Regions from separate parts of the Microbacterium cucumeris genome, predicted to be linked through region 2. Evidence: predicted binding sites of a transcription regulator. Region 2 holds the regulator's gene; each other region holds the start of a gene.
The links. Region 2 encodes LexA, which represses DNA repair genes until DNA is damaged. Its sites were predicted from a motif close to TCGAACANNTGTTCGA; they were not measured.
Positions count from the first base shown of each region.

Region 1 (5,133 bases), on a different contig from region 2:
GAGGTCATCAAGACGGTTCCGGAAGACGACATCGTGGCCACCCTGATCGAGGAGGCGAATCGCATCGCCGCCGAGATGGGTCCGGATGCTCCGCTCGGCACCGCCCAGGTCATCACGGCGTGAGACCGGCATGACGACGATCACGGTCGACGGGCTCGGCGAACGGCACCTCGCGGCCGAGAGGGTGACGCTGACCGCGCGGGTGGCGATCGCGCATCGTGACCGACCCGAGTCGATCGCGCAGGGGACAGCGGTGCACGCCAGGCTCGCTCGCGAGGCGGCGAGCCTGCGCGAGACGGGAGCGGCCACGTGGCACTCGGTCGATCCGCTCAGCACGAACGTGCGGACCTGGACAGACAAGGACGGCCGGAAGCACCAGGATCACGTCACCGCCGGTGCGGTGCGGATCAAGCTCGGCCGGCTCGAGGTCGTGTCCGACGTCGTGGCAACGTTGAGCGCCCTGGGGGCGACCGTGTCGCCGTCCTGGGCTCTGACGGAGGCGACGAAGCTCCGGGTCACGCGGGATCTACGGGGCGTCGCGGTGCGCGATGCGCGGACGAAGGCCGACGACTTCGCGGCCGCGCTGGGCGCGGCGGTCGGTCGTGTGACGGCGATCCGAGAGGCTCAGCAGGCGGCTCCCGTGGGTGTGCGCGGGGCCGGTGGCGGGGCGCCGGATGATCTGACGATCCCCGAGATCACCGTGCGCGTCGCGGTGACCGGCGAGTACGAGACCGACTGAATCAGGAGGCCTGATGTCCGAAGCAGCACTTCCCGCGCCGGTGCAGGCGCTGGTCGACGCGATCAACGATGCGGACACGGATGCGTTCGTCGCCGCCTTCACCCCCGAGGGGTTCGTGAGCGATTGGGGAACGGTCAAGGCGGGGCCGAGCGGTGTGCGCAGCTGGGCCGATTCGGATGCCATCGGGGCCGGAGCCAGGATGACGGTGCTGTCCGCCGAGACCGAGGGCGACACCACGCGGATCCGCTTCGCATGGGCGAGCCGGGTCTTCACCGGGGAGTCGGATGGAGTCTTCGTCGTGGACGGCGGCCTGGTCGCGAGCTTCACCATCCCGCCGGGGCACTGATGGACGCGACGCAGGTGGACTTCGGAGCGGTGGAGTCGTCTTCCACGGTGCTCCGCGTGGAGCGGATGCCGCGGCCTCTGGTGGTCGTCGAGGAGACGCCGTTCCATCCTGTCGACCACACGTGGCCCGATCAGCCGGGCGACAGCGGGACGATCACCGGAGCCTGGGGCTCGGCCGTCGTCACGGAGGCCGTGATGGCAGCGGTCTCGGACGAGGGCGTGTTCGCGGTCGGGGAGGAGATTCCCGTGAAGCGCGGTGCGGACGGATGGACGTGGCTCGTCGGGCACGTGCTGGCGGGCGAGGTGCCGGTCGGGCTCGTCGAGGGCGTTGCGGTCACGCTGTCGGTGGATGCCGGTCGGCGCGCGGGTCTGAGTCGTGGACACACGGCGTGCCACCTGGCGTCGCTGGCGCTGGATCTGGCGGTAGCCGATCTGTGGCGCAAGGACCCGGGGGCGGATGCTCTGGGGACGCCGGACTTCGAGGGGCGCTCCAACCAGTCCAGCCGCATCCGTGAGGACGGCGCGGTCGACGAGTATCGACTCGGGAAGAGTCTTCGCCGTGCCGGGTTCGACACCGAGTCGTTCGGGGCGACGCTCGCCGAGCGCGAGGATCGGATCAACGCGCAGCTGTCCGCGTGGGTCGCTGCGGGGGCGTCGAGCCGCGTGGTGGCGGAGGGGCCAACGATCGTGGACCGGCGGCGGTGGGAGTGCGAGCTTCCCGAGGGCGTGGCGTCGATTCCGTGCGGTGGAACGCATGTGCGTTCGTTGTCCGAGTTCACCGCGATCTCGGTGTCTCTTGATCTGTCCGACCCGCAGCTGCTGGTGATGACGACGACCGTCGTGCCGTCGTCGTAGTCGAGTCGGTTCCGCGGACGCTGGATCTCAGCGCGCGCCGAATCTGTCGGCGCCGTTGACAGCCGGGTCGTGCCCAGAGGCGGCAGAACCTTCTCGTGCTGCCGTGGACTCGCCCGGTGGCGCCGACAGGCGTGTCGTGCCCGGGAGGCGCCGGGACCTGACCCGCTTCCTCCACCACCGGTGGCTGAACCGACCGTCTTCACGCGGCGGGGCGGAACCGTTTCGGCGGCGGGGCGAGGTCTGCGAAGGCGTACCGCAGATGGAGGCGTGGCGGCAGATCGTACGTCTTGCCGCTCGGATGATGGAGTACGAAGTCGTCGGTGCCGTCCCGGGTGATCCGCCATCCTCCGTTGTGGAGCTGCATGTGGTGGAAACGGCAGAGCAGAATCCCGCGATCGATGTCGGTGCGTCCGCCTCGGGACCATTCGTCGATGTGATGCGCTTCGCCGTAGGAGGCGGGGCGGTCGCAGTTCTTCCATCGGCAGCCGCCGTCGCGAATGGCGAGAGCGATGCGCTGCCTCGGCGTGAACAACCGGTGCTCGCGTCCGACCTGAAGAGGATTGCCGAGCGCATCCGCGATGATCGGCAGCGCCCCGGTGTCGCAGACCTGCTGCTCGACAGCCGACCGGGGAAGGGAGACGAGACCGTCCTCGGTGTGCGCGGACCGGTGAACGCCTTCGGCGCCGACGGTCTGCACGATGCGGACGCCGGCCTGCTTGACGCCGAACACGGTGGCGGATTCGGCAGTCGCGCCGGCATGGATCAGGTCGATCATCAGGTCGTACGCGAGTTGCTCGTTGGTGCGCGGATCCTCGATGAGTTCCTGTGCTGCCTGTCTGTCGGCTTCGTCGACGAAGCGGGGGCCGCCTCGCCGAGGTCTCAGCGCTGCGTCGTGGATACTCCGAATGAGCGCGTAGCCGTGTTCGTCGTAGACGGTCGATGAATGATGCACGCCGTCTCGGTCGGTCCACATCCGGAAGGACCGGGCGTTGTGACGTTCCTGGTACCGACGTTCGGCGCCATCGGGATCGAGCATGTCGCGCAGTGAACGCGCGGCTGATCGGAGCTCCTCCAGCGTGCGATGGGCTGATTCGGTGACGAGGTCCTCGGTGGCGACGAGCCATGCCTCGTGGACCGCTGCCGTGTCGGTCATGAGTTCCGCACCGTCCGGCGCGCCGCGCGGCGGCGCGTCCAGTCCGCGGACGATCGCGTCATGCTGCGCCGTGGAGATCCGCCCGGCGAGCAGGGCATCGTCAGCCGGAGCGTGCCAGGGGCGAGTCGGTGCATGCCCCGCCGAAGACGGCTCCTGATCCCCCGAACCGTCGACAGCAGGAGGGACGGCTGCGCCGTCCTGTGCCGGATGATCGACGGTCTCGAGGAGCGTCGAGCCGACCCGGATGCGCTGCGTCGCATCGGCCCGGGAGCCGCCGGTGAGCTCCTGCAGCAGGTCCGCGGGTTCGCGGTGCCCGCGTGACTGTGCGAGACCGCCGTGTCCGGCAGATCGATCCGAGCGTGCCGCGATGATGCCGGCGCCCAGCGTGGCCACCCTCTCGACGCACCTCGACAGGGCTGCCGCGGCGCGCATCACCTCGACGAGATCGTCGTCGCTCAACGCCCGCAGTGATCCGGCCAGCTCCTCTACCGCTGCATCTTCACCGAGCAGACACCGCAGAGCGGTGATCTGCTGGTCGATCTCGGTGAAGAAGTTCATACCCTCATGATGCTGCGGGCCTCCGACATTCGAACGTGGATTCGATTCGAATCCGACGTGATCCGATAACGGATGGATAACGAGTGGCGGCTGATTGACTGTACCCATGCAGACCGTCTGGCTCAGCCGTCCCGATGCCTGCTACGGAGCGACGGAGCGGTGACGATGGCAGCGATCTCACACCAACCCGCCGACTACGACTGTCCGTTCTGCCGTCTGCAGCAGGGAGGATTCGACGAGCGGAACCAGCCGACCGACGTCGTGGCCGTCACTGAGCGCGCCTACGCCCGGATCGCGCCGAAGTGGTGGCCGGGCAATCCCGGTGCGGTGCTCGTCATTCCACGAGTGCACGTCGAGAACCTGTACGACCTCGCGCCCGAGGATGCGGCCGCGGTGTGGTCGCTGACGCAGCTCGTCGCCCGCGGCATCCGTGCGTCTTACGACTGCGCGGGCGTCTCGATCCGGCAGCACAACGAGCCGGCCGGGGGCCAGGACGTCTGGCACCTGCACGTCCACGTCTTCCCCCGGCACGAGGGAGACCGGCTGTATCAGCGTCACGACGAGGCGATGTGGGTGCCGAGCCGAGATCGCGAACCGTTCGCGCAGACATTGCGAGACATTCTGCGGCTGCCCCACGAGCTCAGCGGGTGACGAATCAGGAGGACCGTTCTCGACCCACGCCCTTCACAGCGCGAACTCCACCTCGCCCTTCGCGATGTCGGCGCGCACGAGCCGCAGCGAGACCGCGTCGCCCGGCACGGCTCCGGCGGGCAGGGGAGCGGATGCCGTGACCGCCGGCTCGGCGATCTGGACGGTGGCCCGATCCTCCCTGACCGCGATCACCGTCGCGTCGAGGCGCTCGCCGACGCGCGGCGAGAGCAGCGCCGCCTCGACGCAGTTGATCGTGTCGGCGTTCAGGCGCGATGCGCGCTGAGAGGAGGCGCGCATCAGCTCGGGCAGCTCGGCCAGCGAATCCCGGGCCCAGGCCGGGGCATCCTGCCCGTTCGAGACGGCGAGGCAGATCGCCAGCGACCAGCGATCCACGAGCCGCCTCAGGGGCGCCGTCGCGTGCGCGTACGGCGCCGCGATGGCGGCCTGCTCGATCCCGTCGGGGACGCTCCCGTCGAACACCTCGTACCCGGCTCCGCGGAACAGCGTCGATGCCGCCTCCAGCACGGGAAGGGTCAGCGGATCCGAGCGGTCCAGGCTCCGCAGGTACTCGCCGTAGCCGCCGGAGGTCCACGGCCTCCCCAGCGCCTCGGTCTGGTGCCGGAACGCGTCGAAGGCCGCGGCGTCCGGCTCCGGCATGGTGCGCAGCACGCCCACGCCGGCGTCGATCATGAGTGTCGCGGCCGCCATGCCCGTCATCAGCGACAGCTGCGCGTTCCAGTCCTCCACGGGCAGCGGGTGACGCCGGACGATCGAATACGTTCCGTCCGCAGCGCGCAGCACCTCCTCGTCCGGGACGTTCAGGCTCGCGCCA
Region 1 covers NZ_JBYRIZ020000001.1:783,341-788,473, reverse strand. The annotation lists gene ispG (flavodoxin-dependent (E)-4-hydroxy-3-methylbut-2-enyl-diphosphate synthase) at 1-123, shown strand, start outside; gene AC3RXZ_RS03930 (SIMPL domain-containing protein) at 131-739, shown strand; gene AC3RXZ_RS03925 (nuclear transport factor 2 family protein) at 753-1,085, shown strand; gene AC3RXZ_RS03920 (alanyl-tRNA editing protein) at 1,085-1,939, shown strand; gene AC3RXZ_RS03915 (HNH endonuclease signature motif containing protein) at 2,139-3,650, opposite strand; gene AC3RXZ_RS03910 (HIT family protein) at 3,816-4,301, shown strand; gene AC3RXZ_RS03905 (RNB domain-containing ribonuclease) at 4,335-5,133, opposite strand, start outside.
Region 1: a site for LexA is predicted at 3,680-3,695, ahead of AC3RXZ_RS03915 (HNH endonuclease signature motif containing protein). Genes of this name have one in related genera too.

Region 2 (5,133 bases):
GTGCTCGAACCCGGCAGGCTCTCCCGAGTGAACGAGGTACGGTCGGCCGCTGATGTCGACGACCGCCTGCGCGAGCGCTTCGTCCAGTGGCACGAGCGCATCGCCGTAGCGGGAGATGCCCGACTTGTCCCCCAGCGCCTCCCGGATCGTCTGGCCGAGCACGATCGAGATGTCCTCGACGGTGTGGTGGGCGTCGATGTCGGTGTCCCCCGAGGCGCGGACCGTGAGATCTGTGAGCGAGTGCTTCGCGAACGCCGTCAGCAGGTGGTCGAAGAACGGCACCGAGGTGTCGATCTGGCTCGCGCCGGTGCCGTCCAAGTTCAGGTCGAGTTCGACGGAGGACTCGGACGTGCTGCGGCTGCGGCGGGCGGTGCGACTCATGTGGCCGATTCTATCGAGGCCAGCGCGTCCAGGAACGCCGTGGTCTCGGCCTCGGTCCCGGCCGTGACGCGCAGGTGCCCGGGGATGCCCACGTCGCGCACGAGGATCCCCTTGTTGTAGAGCGACTGCCAGGTCGCCTTCGGATCGGCGACGCCTCCGAACAGGACGAAGTTCGACCACGACTCGTGCGGCTGATAGCCGAGCGCTTCGAGCGTCGCCGTGATCCGGTCGCGCTGCTCGACGATCTCGTCCACCATCGCGAGCATCGTGTCCGCGTTGCGCAGCGCGGCCACCGCGGCAGCCTGAGTGAGCGCGCTCAGGTGGTAGGGAAGGCGCACGAGGCGCAGGGCGTCGATGAACGCCGGATCCGCCGCGAGATACCCGACCCGGGCGCCGGCGAACGCGAACGCCTTGCTCATGGTCCGGGACACGGCCAGTCGCGGTCGGCCCTCGAGAAGAGTCAGAGCGGACGGCGCGTCGCGGGGGGCGAACTCCTGATACGCCTCGTCCACGACGACGATCCCACGAGCCGCGTCGTAGACGGCTTCGACGACATCGAGTCCGAGCGGGGTCCCGGTGGGATTGTTCGGGGTGCAGAGCAGGACGATGTCGGGATCCGCGGACCGGACCTGCTCGGCGGCCTCCTCCGGGCTGATCGTGTGGTCCGGGTGCCGGGTGCCCGCGATCCAGGTGGATCCGACTCCCTGCGTGATGAGCGGATACATGGAGTACGTCGGCGCGAAGCCGAACGCCGTCCGCCCCGGTCCGCCGAAGGCCTGCAGGATGTGCTGCAGCACCTCGTTGGAGCCGTTACCGGCCCAGATCCCGTCAGCCGCGAGGTCGTGGCCCAGGTACTCGGCGAAACTCTCCCTGAGAGCGGTGAACTCCCGATCCGGATAGCGGTTCACATCTCGGAGTGCGACGGCGATGTCGTCGAGGATGTCGCTGGCCACGGCATCCGGAACCGGGTGGGTGTTCTCGTTGACGTTCAGCGCGACCGGCAGCGGGGCCTGAGGGGCTCCGTACGGGGTGAGACCGCGCAGATCGTCGCGGAGGGGAAGGTCTTCGAGGGAAGTCACCCTCCCCATGCTAGCGAGGGCGCGCGAGGCGGAGTGCCGCGGGTCAGCCGGCGTAGGCCGCGGGGATCGCGAGCTCCTCGCCGACCATGAGCACGCCGCCGTCGAGCAGGTTGAGCTGCCGCAGTGCGTCGACGACCTCGCGGGGATCGACGCCCGGGGCGACGTCCTCGGCGATCGACCACAGCGTGTCACCGGGCATGACCGTGACCGTCTCGAACGACGCGGTCACCTCATCGCCGCCGGCGTAGGCGGATCCGCCGCTGAGTGCGGCGAAGGCCAGGCCGATCGCGAGCGGAAGCGCGGCCAGGGCGAGCAGCACGCGACGACCGCGCGCCGTCAGACGCAGGCGCGTGGCGGCTGCGGGGCGACGGATGGACGGTGCCGTGACGGTGATGCTGCTCATGATGCTGCTCCTCGTGCTCTTCTCCCCGGTGGGGCTTTGGCGTAGCGTTCGCATTCCCCGCTCGGCCGGGAGCGGGGGATGCGAAGCTACGTACCGAATGTATCTTCGATTTCGAATCGATGTCAAGTCTTCTTCGAAATCGCATCCTCGGATCCTCCGACACGCTCGAACAGATCTTCCACAAGCCCGGATTCTCGGATACGGTTTCGCTGTAGACACCACACCACGGGCCTCCGACATCGGCGCGGGAGCACCGGACCGGCCCACGAAGGAGCAGCCATGAGCGACGCAACAGCCCCCGGCAGCGAGGCACCGCGCACTCGTCGACGCAAGAGCCTCAGCGCCAAGCAGATGGCGATCCTCGAGGTCATCCAGACCTCGATCGCGCGGCACGGCTACCCGCCCAGCATGCGCGAGATCGGCGACGCCGTGGGTCTCAAGTCGCTCTCCAGCGTCACCCATCAGCTCGGCCAGTTGGAACTGAGCGGCTACCTGCGACGCGACCCGGGCAAGACCCGCGCCATGGAGGTGCTGATCGATCTGCCGGGCACGGGTGTCGAGAACCCCGCGGACGCCGCCCCGCCGGTCGGGGACGCCGCGCTCGTCCCCCTGGTCGGACAGATCGCCGCCGGCGTGCCGATCACGGCGGAGCAGCAGGTCGAGGAGATCTTCCCGCTGCCACGGCAACTCGTGGGCAAGGGCGATCTGTTCATGCTGAAGGTCAACGGCGAGTCGATGATCGACGCCGCTATCTGCGACGGCGACTGGGTCGTAGTGCGCACCCAGAACACCGCCGAGAACGGCGAGATCGTGGCCGCCATGCTCGACGGCGAGGCCACCGTCAAGACGTTCCGCCGCCGCGACGGCCACACCTGGCTTCTCCCCCGCAACTCCGCGTTCGAACCGATCCTCGGTGACGACGCGACGGTCCTCGGCAAGGTCGTGGCGGTGCTGCGCGCCGTCTGATCTCCCGCGAACGACGAAAGGTCCCTCCCGGGCGGGAGGGACCTTTCGTCGTGTAACAGCCGTCAGGCCGGGACGGACACGTCCTCGCGCACGCGCCGGGTCGCCTCGACGATGTTGCGCAGCGACGCGGTGGTCTCGTCGTACCCGCGCGTCTTGAGGCCGCAGTCCGGGTTCACCCACAGCTGCCGGTTCGGGATCGCGGCGGCCGCACGTCGCAGCAGCGATTCGATCTCATCCGTGCCGGGGACGCGCGGCGAATGGATGTCGTAGACACCAGGGCCGATGCCGTGGTCGAACCCGACCTCGGCAATGTCGTCCACGACGTCCATGCGGCTGCGGGCCGCCTCGATCGACGTGACGTCCGCGTCGAGGGCCCGGATCGCGTCGATCACGACACCGAACTCGGAATAGCACAGGTGCGTGTGCACCTGGGTGGCGGCCGCCGCTCCGCCGGTCGCGAGTCGGAACGAGTTCACCGACCAGTCCAGGTAGGCAGGCTGATCGGCCTTCTTCAGGGGCAGCAGCTCGCGCAGCGCCGGCTCATCGACCTGGATGATCGCGATGCCGGCGTTCTCGAGATCCGCGATCTCCTCGCGCAGGGCCAGGGCGACCTGATTCGCCGTCTCCCCCAGGGGCTGGTCGTCGCGCACGAAGGACCACGCGAGGATCGTGACCGGTCCGGTCAGCATGCCCTTCATGTGCTTCTCGGTGCGCGACTGCGCGTACGTCGACCAGGCGACCGTGATGGGCGCGGGGCGGGACACGTCTCCCCACAGGATCGACGGGCGCGTCGCCCGCGAGCCGTAGGACTGCACCCAGCCGTTCTCCGTGACGGCGAATCCGTCGAGGTTCTCGGCGAAATACTGCACCATGTCATTCCGCTCGGGCTCGCCGTGGACGAGGACATCCAGGCCGAGCTCCTCCTGCAGCGCAACGACACTGTCGATCTCGGCCCGGAGGAAGTCCTCGTACTCGGCCTCGGTGATCTCCCCGCGGGTGAAACGGGCACGGGCACGGCGGATGTCGCCGGTCTGGGGGAAGGACCCGATTGTCGTCAGCGGCAGAGCCGGCAGTCCGAGCGCCGCCTCCTGAGCCGCCTCTCGTTCCGGATACGAGACCCGCGCGAAGTCGGCATCCGAGAGCGAGCGCTCGCGCACGGCGCCGTCGCGGACGCCCGGAGCCGACAGCCGGTCGGCGAGCGCCGCGGATGCCGCGTCGAGGTCGGCTTGGATCGCTGCGCGTCCTTCGCCGAGACCTCGTGCGAGCGTCACGACCTGCGCGACCTTCTGGTCCGCGAAGGCGAGCCACGACACCAGGCGCTCGTCCAGCTTCGACTCGTCGGCGACGTCGTGCGGGACGTGCAGCAGCGAGGTCGACGTGGCGGCCGCGACCCGAGCGGCACCCAGGGCGCGCAGCTCCCCGAGCGTGCTGAACGCCGCAGCGAGGTCGCCGCGCCAGATGTTGTGGCCGTCGATCACGCCGCCGACGAGGATCTTGTCCTCCAGCCCCGCCGCGGCGGCCGGAACCGAACCGCGCACCAGGTCGACGGCGATCGCCTCGACCGGCGCAGCGGCGAGGACCGGGAACACGGCGTCCAGGGCGGCGTAGGGCGCCGCGACGAGGATCGACGGGCGGTCGGCCGCCCCTCCCAGGACCGCCAGTGCGCGCTCCGCCGCGGCAGCCAGCTGGTCGGTGGATGCGGGCAGCGACTCGCTGACGAGCGCGGGTTCGTCGAGCTGGACCCACTCCGCTCCGGCTGCGCGCAGGCGGCCCAGGAGCTCGACGTAGACGGGAAGCACGTCCTCGAGGCGCGACAGCGGGTCGAAGCCCTCCGGCGCGTCGTCCGACGCCTTGGCGAGAGCGAGCAGCGTGACCGGACCGACAACGACGGGGCGGGTCACGAACCCGGTGGATGCGGCCTCGGCGACCTCTCGGACGAGACGGTCGCTGGAGAGGGAGAAGGACGTCTCCGGTCCGATCTCGGGGACGAGGTAGTGGTAGTTGGAGTCGAACCACTTGGTCATCTCGAGAGGGGCGCGGTCTCCCTCGCCTCGGGCGACCGTGAAGTACGCGGGCAGCCCGATCGTGCCGTCTGTCTCACGGAGGTCCTCGAAGCGCGCCGGGATCGCGCCGACCGTGATCGCGGCATCCAGGACCTGGTCGTAGTACGAGAACGACTCCGGGATCGCGGAGTCGTCGCGCCCCAGTCCCAGCGACGCGAGGCGCTCACGGGTCGCGGCACGCAGGTCCGCGCTCGTCGCCTCGAGCTCCTGCTCGTCGATCCGGCCGGCCCAGAACGCCTCG
Region 2 covers NZ_JBYRIZ020000002.1:506,858-511,990, reverse strand. The annotation lists gene hisB (imidazoleglycerol-phosphate dehydratase HisB) at 1-381, opposite strand, end outside; gene AC3RXZ_RS09010 (histidinol-phosphate transaminase) at 378-1,469, opposite strand; gene AC3RXZ_RS09005 (LysM peptidoglycan-binding domain-containing protein) at 1,504-1,863, opposite strand; gene lexA (transcriptional repressor LexA) at 2,143-2,829, shown strand; gene metE (5-methyltetrahydropteroyltriglutamate--homocysteine S-methyltransferase) at 2,892-5,133, opposite strand, start outside.

Region 3 (5,133 bases), on a different contig from region 2:
ATGATCAGCGCGTTCTTCGACCGGCAGGCGCTCAAGACCGAGGGTGGCCGGAGGGGGCCTGCCCCCGCCGCGCGGGCGGGGCTGCTCGAGGCGGTCGCCGCGGTCGGCGAGGGAGTCGAGCCCGCGTCCGTGGAGCAGGCGGCACGTCAGGCGGGGTACCGCGTCGGAGCGCTGCGGCGGGTGGACGAGGGCGCACTCGCGGGAGAGTCCCCTGGTGCCGCGGTGCGGGCCGACCGGCTCGCGGGCGTCGCGAAGGAGGTCCTGGCCTGGTTGCGCGACGAGACGCCGCGCCGGGGAGACGAAGCGCCGCACGGCTTCTACGAGTACGACGAGGCCGGCGAACCCGTGCGGATCCACCCGGACCTGCGCGAGCGCTTCAGGTCGGGCCGTGCGGCACCCGCGCTGGTCGAGCTCCAGGAGCGGATGCTGTTCGCGGATGCCCTGGAAGCGCTCGACCGCCTGGACGAGGGCGTCTTCGCCTCCGTGGCCGAGGCGAACATCGCCTCTCTGGAGGCCGGCTTCCCGGCGTGGACGGGCGGCGCGCTGCAGTACATGGCGCAGTACGACGGAGGCGTGGCGGGTTTCGCCGCGCGTGCTCAGGCGCTGGCGGATCGGCACGGGCGTCGGTTCGCCCCCCACCGTCGCTCCTTCGGCTCGTCGAGGACGCGGGCGATCACGCGTAGGCACACGGCCCCCTGAAGCACGCGCACGCACCGGGCGCAGTCTCCGGCAGGCGGACCGGGTGCTCCCGAACACCCGTCGTGGCGCCGACCGCTCACACGAACATGACGCGTGGCGGCGGCTCGTCGATGTAGGTATGGCCGACGGGGCTCGTCCACGCGATCACCCCTCCGGGAAGCTGAGTCGCGGACCAGCGATGACGGTCGAGCAGATCGGGATGCTTCAGCGCATGATGATTGATGCAGAAGCAGGAGAGATTGCAGATCTCGGTGGACCCGCCCTTCGCATGATCGTGATTGTGATCGATCTGGCACCGGCGGGCGATCCTCCGACACCCCGGGAATCGGCAGCGCTGATCTCGCGCCCGCAGATGCCGCTTCATCGACTCGGACGGGGAGTACGCGTCGGTGCGCGTGACCATGCCGCCGGGATCGAGGAACAGCCGAGACCATGCCGAGGCGTGCGCCGCGAGATCCCGCGCCTGCTCGGGAAGCATCGGCCCGAATCCGTCGAGCTCCGCCATCCGGTCGTCCTCACCGGTGAGCGTGGTCGCGGCGATCGTGACCTGGATGCTCCCACGGACCGCCTCGGCGGGAGTTCCGGCCACCGTCTCGAGACGACCGCCGAGGAGGAGCTCGAGCGCCACGTCGGCCCGGATCTGGTCCAGAGAGCGCGTGTCCGCGTCCTTCTCCTGAGGGCCGATCACCGGGCGCTGCGCCATGATCTGCTTCGCGATCTCGGTCGCACGGTCGAGCGCGGCCTGGATCAGGTACTCCGGTCCCGAGACCGAGAGCTGCCCGAGGCCGTCGTCGATGGGGTACGCCCGTACCGACCTGTGCTCCAGCGCCGCCCGGTGCCGCTCGGCGACCGTGGTCGGCGCGAGGGATGCGGCCACCGCCTTCACCATCGCCAGCGTGCGCCCCGGACTCTCGGACACGGCGATCTCCAGGGCGTGCCCCTGATACTCGCTCAGCTCCGGCACCGGCGACGTCGACAGAGCCGACGCACCCGTGATGATCGCGTCCGCATGTCGAGAGGTGATCGCCCCGTCGCGCAGCGCCTCCCACACCAGCGGGAACCGATGCCTGAGCGTGTGCGCACGGTGCATCGCGGCATCCACGACGCCCGGCGAGAGACGCGCCACGGCGGCGAACTCCGCCGCCGTCGAACGCACCGCGATGTCGTGATGCGGCGAATCGAACGGATCATCCTCCAGCAGCAGATCGAACCGCTCGGCGAGAAGGCGGGCGCGTTCGGCCTCGAGAGCCGCGATCTGCGCGTTCACGGCTTCGAACGCCTCGAGCAGTGCGACCTCGCGGTCGGCTCGAGTCTCCGTGATGAACGCCATACTTCAGTTTAGGATATCTCTTCGATATTGGACAAGCCCTTCCGGGTACTGATTCGTATATTTCTCGGGCAAGTGCCGCGTTCCGCTACGCCCCAGGGCCGGCCGTTCACGCGTAGTCGTCCGGGTGGAGCTGGCGAAGACCGCGGTTGTGCAGCAGGAACTGAGCACGCAGCGGCACGCCGAGCGCCGCCGCCTCGTCCGCCATCGCCGACGCCCACGCGCGATCCTGGCCGTCCAGGACGTTGGGCGCGACGCGTTCCCACACCAGGACGACGGATGCGTTCCCCGTCGCCTCGCGCAGCATCCCGATCCGATGCATCAGCAGATGCCCCTGATCGACGACGCCGAGGTCGTCCGCCTCGGTCTCCTCATGCGGGTCGGCGGGGTAGTCGGCCATGGGCATGATCGGGTCGCCGATGCGCCCGCTCTCCTCCATGAACACCAGCCACAGCTGGCGTCGGTTCGCCTGCCCGAGCAGGACATGCAGCACATCGCGCAGGTCATCGGCCCGATCGAGGACGCGGTCTCTGAGGTTCGTGTCGGCTTCCGTCATGCCCCGATCGTGAAGGATCCGCGCACGGCGCCTCCGCAGGATTCCGCGCCCTGTGGAGAGCACAGCCGCGTTCCGGCGCCTGCAGGACAACTGGTGCGGAGAACCGGTCCGGAGTTCCGCCCGTGTTCACCTTCCGGTCACCTGGAGCGATTACAACTGCAGATGCGCGGAGGATCAGACCGGAATGGGTAGTCAGAGACTTTCCGCGCCGCGGTGAGCCGATCATTGCTCCCGCTCGCGGTTGTCACACCGCGAGAGACCCCCGCCGAATCGGGTCGGCGGGGGTCTCCTTCTTCCCCCGGTACGCCCGGAAGGAGACCGGCGACCGCCTACACTCGTATGCGCCACAAGCATCCGAGAACCCGAGGGCCACCCATGTCCAGCGAACCCGTCACCGTCTCCATCCGCCGCGAGGTCGACCCCGAACGCATCCCCGAGGTGACCGCCTGGGTGCAGGCCGGCGTGAATCTGGCGAACCGGCATCCGGGATTCCTCGGGTCCGGCTGGATCCGCGCCGGGGAGACGTCGCACGTCTGGTACATGCTCTACCGGTTCACGAACGCGGAGACCCTCGACGCCTGGGAGAGCTCCTCCGAGCGCACGCAGTGGCTGTCCCTGGGCGAGGGCCTGATCCGCAGCGAGCGCTCGAAGCGCCGCACCGGCATCGAGGGGTGGTTCGACGAGCCGGCGACGGGAGCGGTGCCGGTGCCCGCCGACGCGCTCCCCGAGGCTCCGGTGCGCTGGAAGCAGGCCGTCACGATCTGGCTGGGCTTCTTCCCGGTGAACCTGCTCTTCACCTACGTGTCCGCACCCATCCCCGGATGGGGCGAGCAGCCGATCTGGCTGCGCGTGCTCGTGACGACCCTGGTGCTCACCCCGGTCATGACCTATTGGGTCCTGCCGTGGGTGACCCGGATGCTGCGCGGCTGGCTCTCACGATGAGGTGGATGCTGCGGCATCCTGGTCGCACGTCGAATCACGCCCAGTCCCGGACGGCGCGACGCAGAGCGTCCTCGGCGATGCGGGCCGCCTCCGCCGGCGCCCCGGGCCGCCGGACGAGGAAGAGCGTGTTGATGGGCGGGTCATCGGTCTCGACCAGGATCCGCAGCCGCCCGTTCTCGAGTTCGTCCCGGATGAGGTAGGTCGGGAGAACCGTCACCCCCGCGCCTGCCGCGGCGGCAGCGGCGAGCGCGCGGAGGTCGGGCACGACGAGCGCCGGCTCGCGTTCGAGCCGCACGCCGAAGACATGGCGCCAGTAACGCCGCAGGATCGGAACGTCCTGCGCGTACGCCAGCAACGGGAGCCCGTCGAGTGCAGTCGGGCCGCGCTCGACGACGTCATCGGGCGCGACTGCCGAGCTCGAGGCCGCTACCAGGACGAACTCCTCGTCGACAAGTCCGGCAACTGCGAGTCCGCGACCACGCGGCCGCACGGAGGAGACCACGACGTCCAGACTGCCCACCCGAACCGCGGAGAGCAGGTCATCGGCAAGACCGGTCGTGACGTTCACCTCCAGTCCCTCGTCGATGGCGCGCGCCAGAGCGGGCATCACGACCTTCTCAGTGAACTCGGCCGCTGCGCCGATCCGGATGCTCCTGCTGACCGGCCCCGGCTCGGGACCGCCGAGCAGGGCGGCGAGTCGATCGAAGGGCTCCGCCACGCGCGCAGCCAACCGATCCGCGCGCGCAGTCGGCATCGTGCCACGAGAGGTTCGGACGAAGAGCGGTTCGCCCTCGATGCGCTCCAACGCCTGCAGGTGTGCCGTCACGGTCGGTTGTGCGACACTCAATGTCCGCGCGGCTGCCGAGATCGAGCCGGCACGATGCACGGCGAGGAAGCTGCGCCACAGGAGAATGTCGCTCAGACCATCGGAAATCTGATCGCCCATATCGGCAATCTATCGGAATCGTGCCCGATGTCATCCGGTTGCTCCCTGTAGCACAAGTCCACGGCATCCGCCGACCCCACCCAAGGAGACCCATGTCCGCCATCCTCTTCGTCGTGACCGGCGCCCGCACCTGGACCCTCAAGGACGGCACCGACCATCCCACCGGCTATTGGGCGGAGGAACTGCTCACACCGCACCGGCTCCTCACCGCTGCGGGACACGAAGTCGTCTTCGCCACGCCGGGCGGCGTCGTGCCGGTCGCCGACCCCGCCAGCCTCGGGGAGGACGATGCGGAATACCTCACCGGCATCGCCGGACTCGCGTCACCACTCACGCTCGCGGACGTCGACCCCGACGCTTTCGCCGCTGTCTACTACCCCGGCGGCCACGGCCCGATGCAGGACCTCGCTGTCGATGCGTCGTCCGCGGCGCTGATCGCCTCCACCGTCGACGCGGGTCGCCCGCTGGCCGCGGTGTGCCACGGGCTCGCCGCGCTGTTGCCCGCCCGCACCGCCGACGGGAGGCCCGTGGTCGCCGGCCGGCGAATCACCGGATTCACCGACGAGGAGGAGCGCCTCGGCGGCCTGGCAGAGCGCGCGCCCTTCCTGCTGGAGTCCTCCTTGCGCGCCCAAGGTGCGTCGGTCGAGAGCGCCGGTCCGTGGG
Region 3 covers NZ_JBYRIZ020000004.1:314,022-319,154, reverse strand. The annotation lists gene AC3RXZ_RS13135 (enoyl-CoA hydratase-related protein) at 1-699, shown strand, start outside; gene AC3RXZ_RS13130 (HNH endonuclease signature motif containing protein) at 776-2,029, opposite strand; gene AC3RXZ_RS13125 (hypothetical protein) at 2,136-2,582, opposite strand; gene AC3RXZ_RS13120 (antibiotic biosynthesis monooxygenase) at 2,958-3,524, shown strand; gene AC3RXZ_RS13115 (substrate-binding domain-containing protein) at 3,559-4,242, opposite strand; partial or broken gene AC3RXZ_RS13110 (helix-turn-helix domain-containing protein) at 4,273-4,470, opposite strand; gene AC3RXZ_RS13105 (type 1 glutamine amidotransferase domain-containing protein) at 4,563-5,133, shown strand, end outside.
Region 3: a site for LexA is predicted at 2,039-2,054, ahead of AC3RXZ_RS13130 (HNH endonuclease signature motif containing protein). Genes of this name have one in related genera too.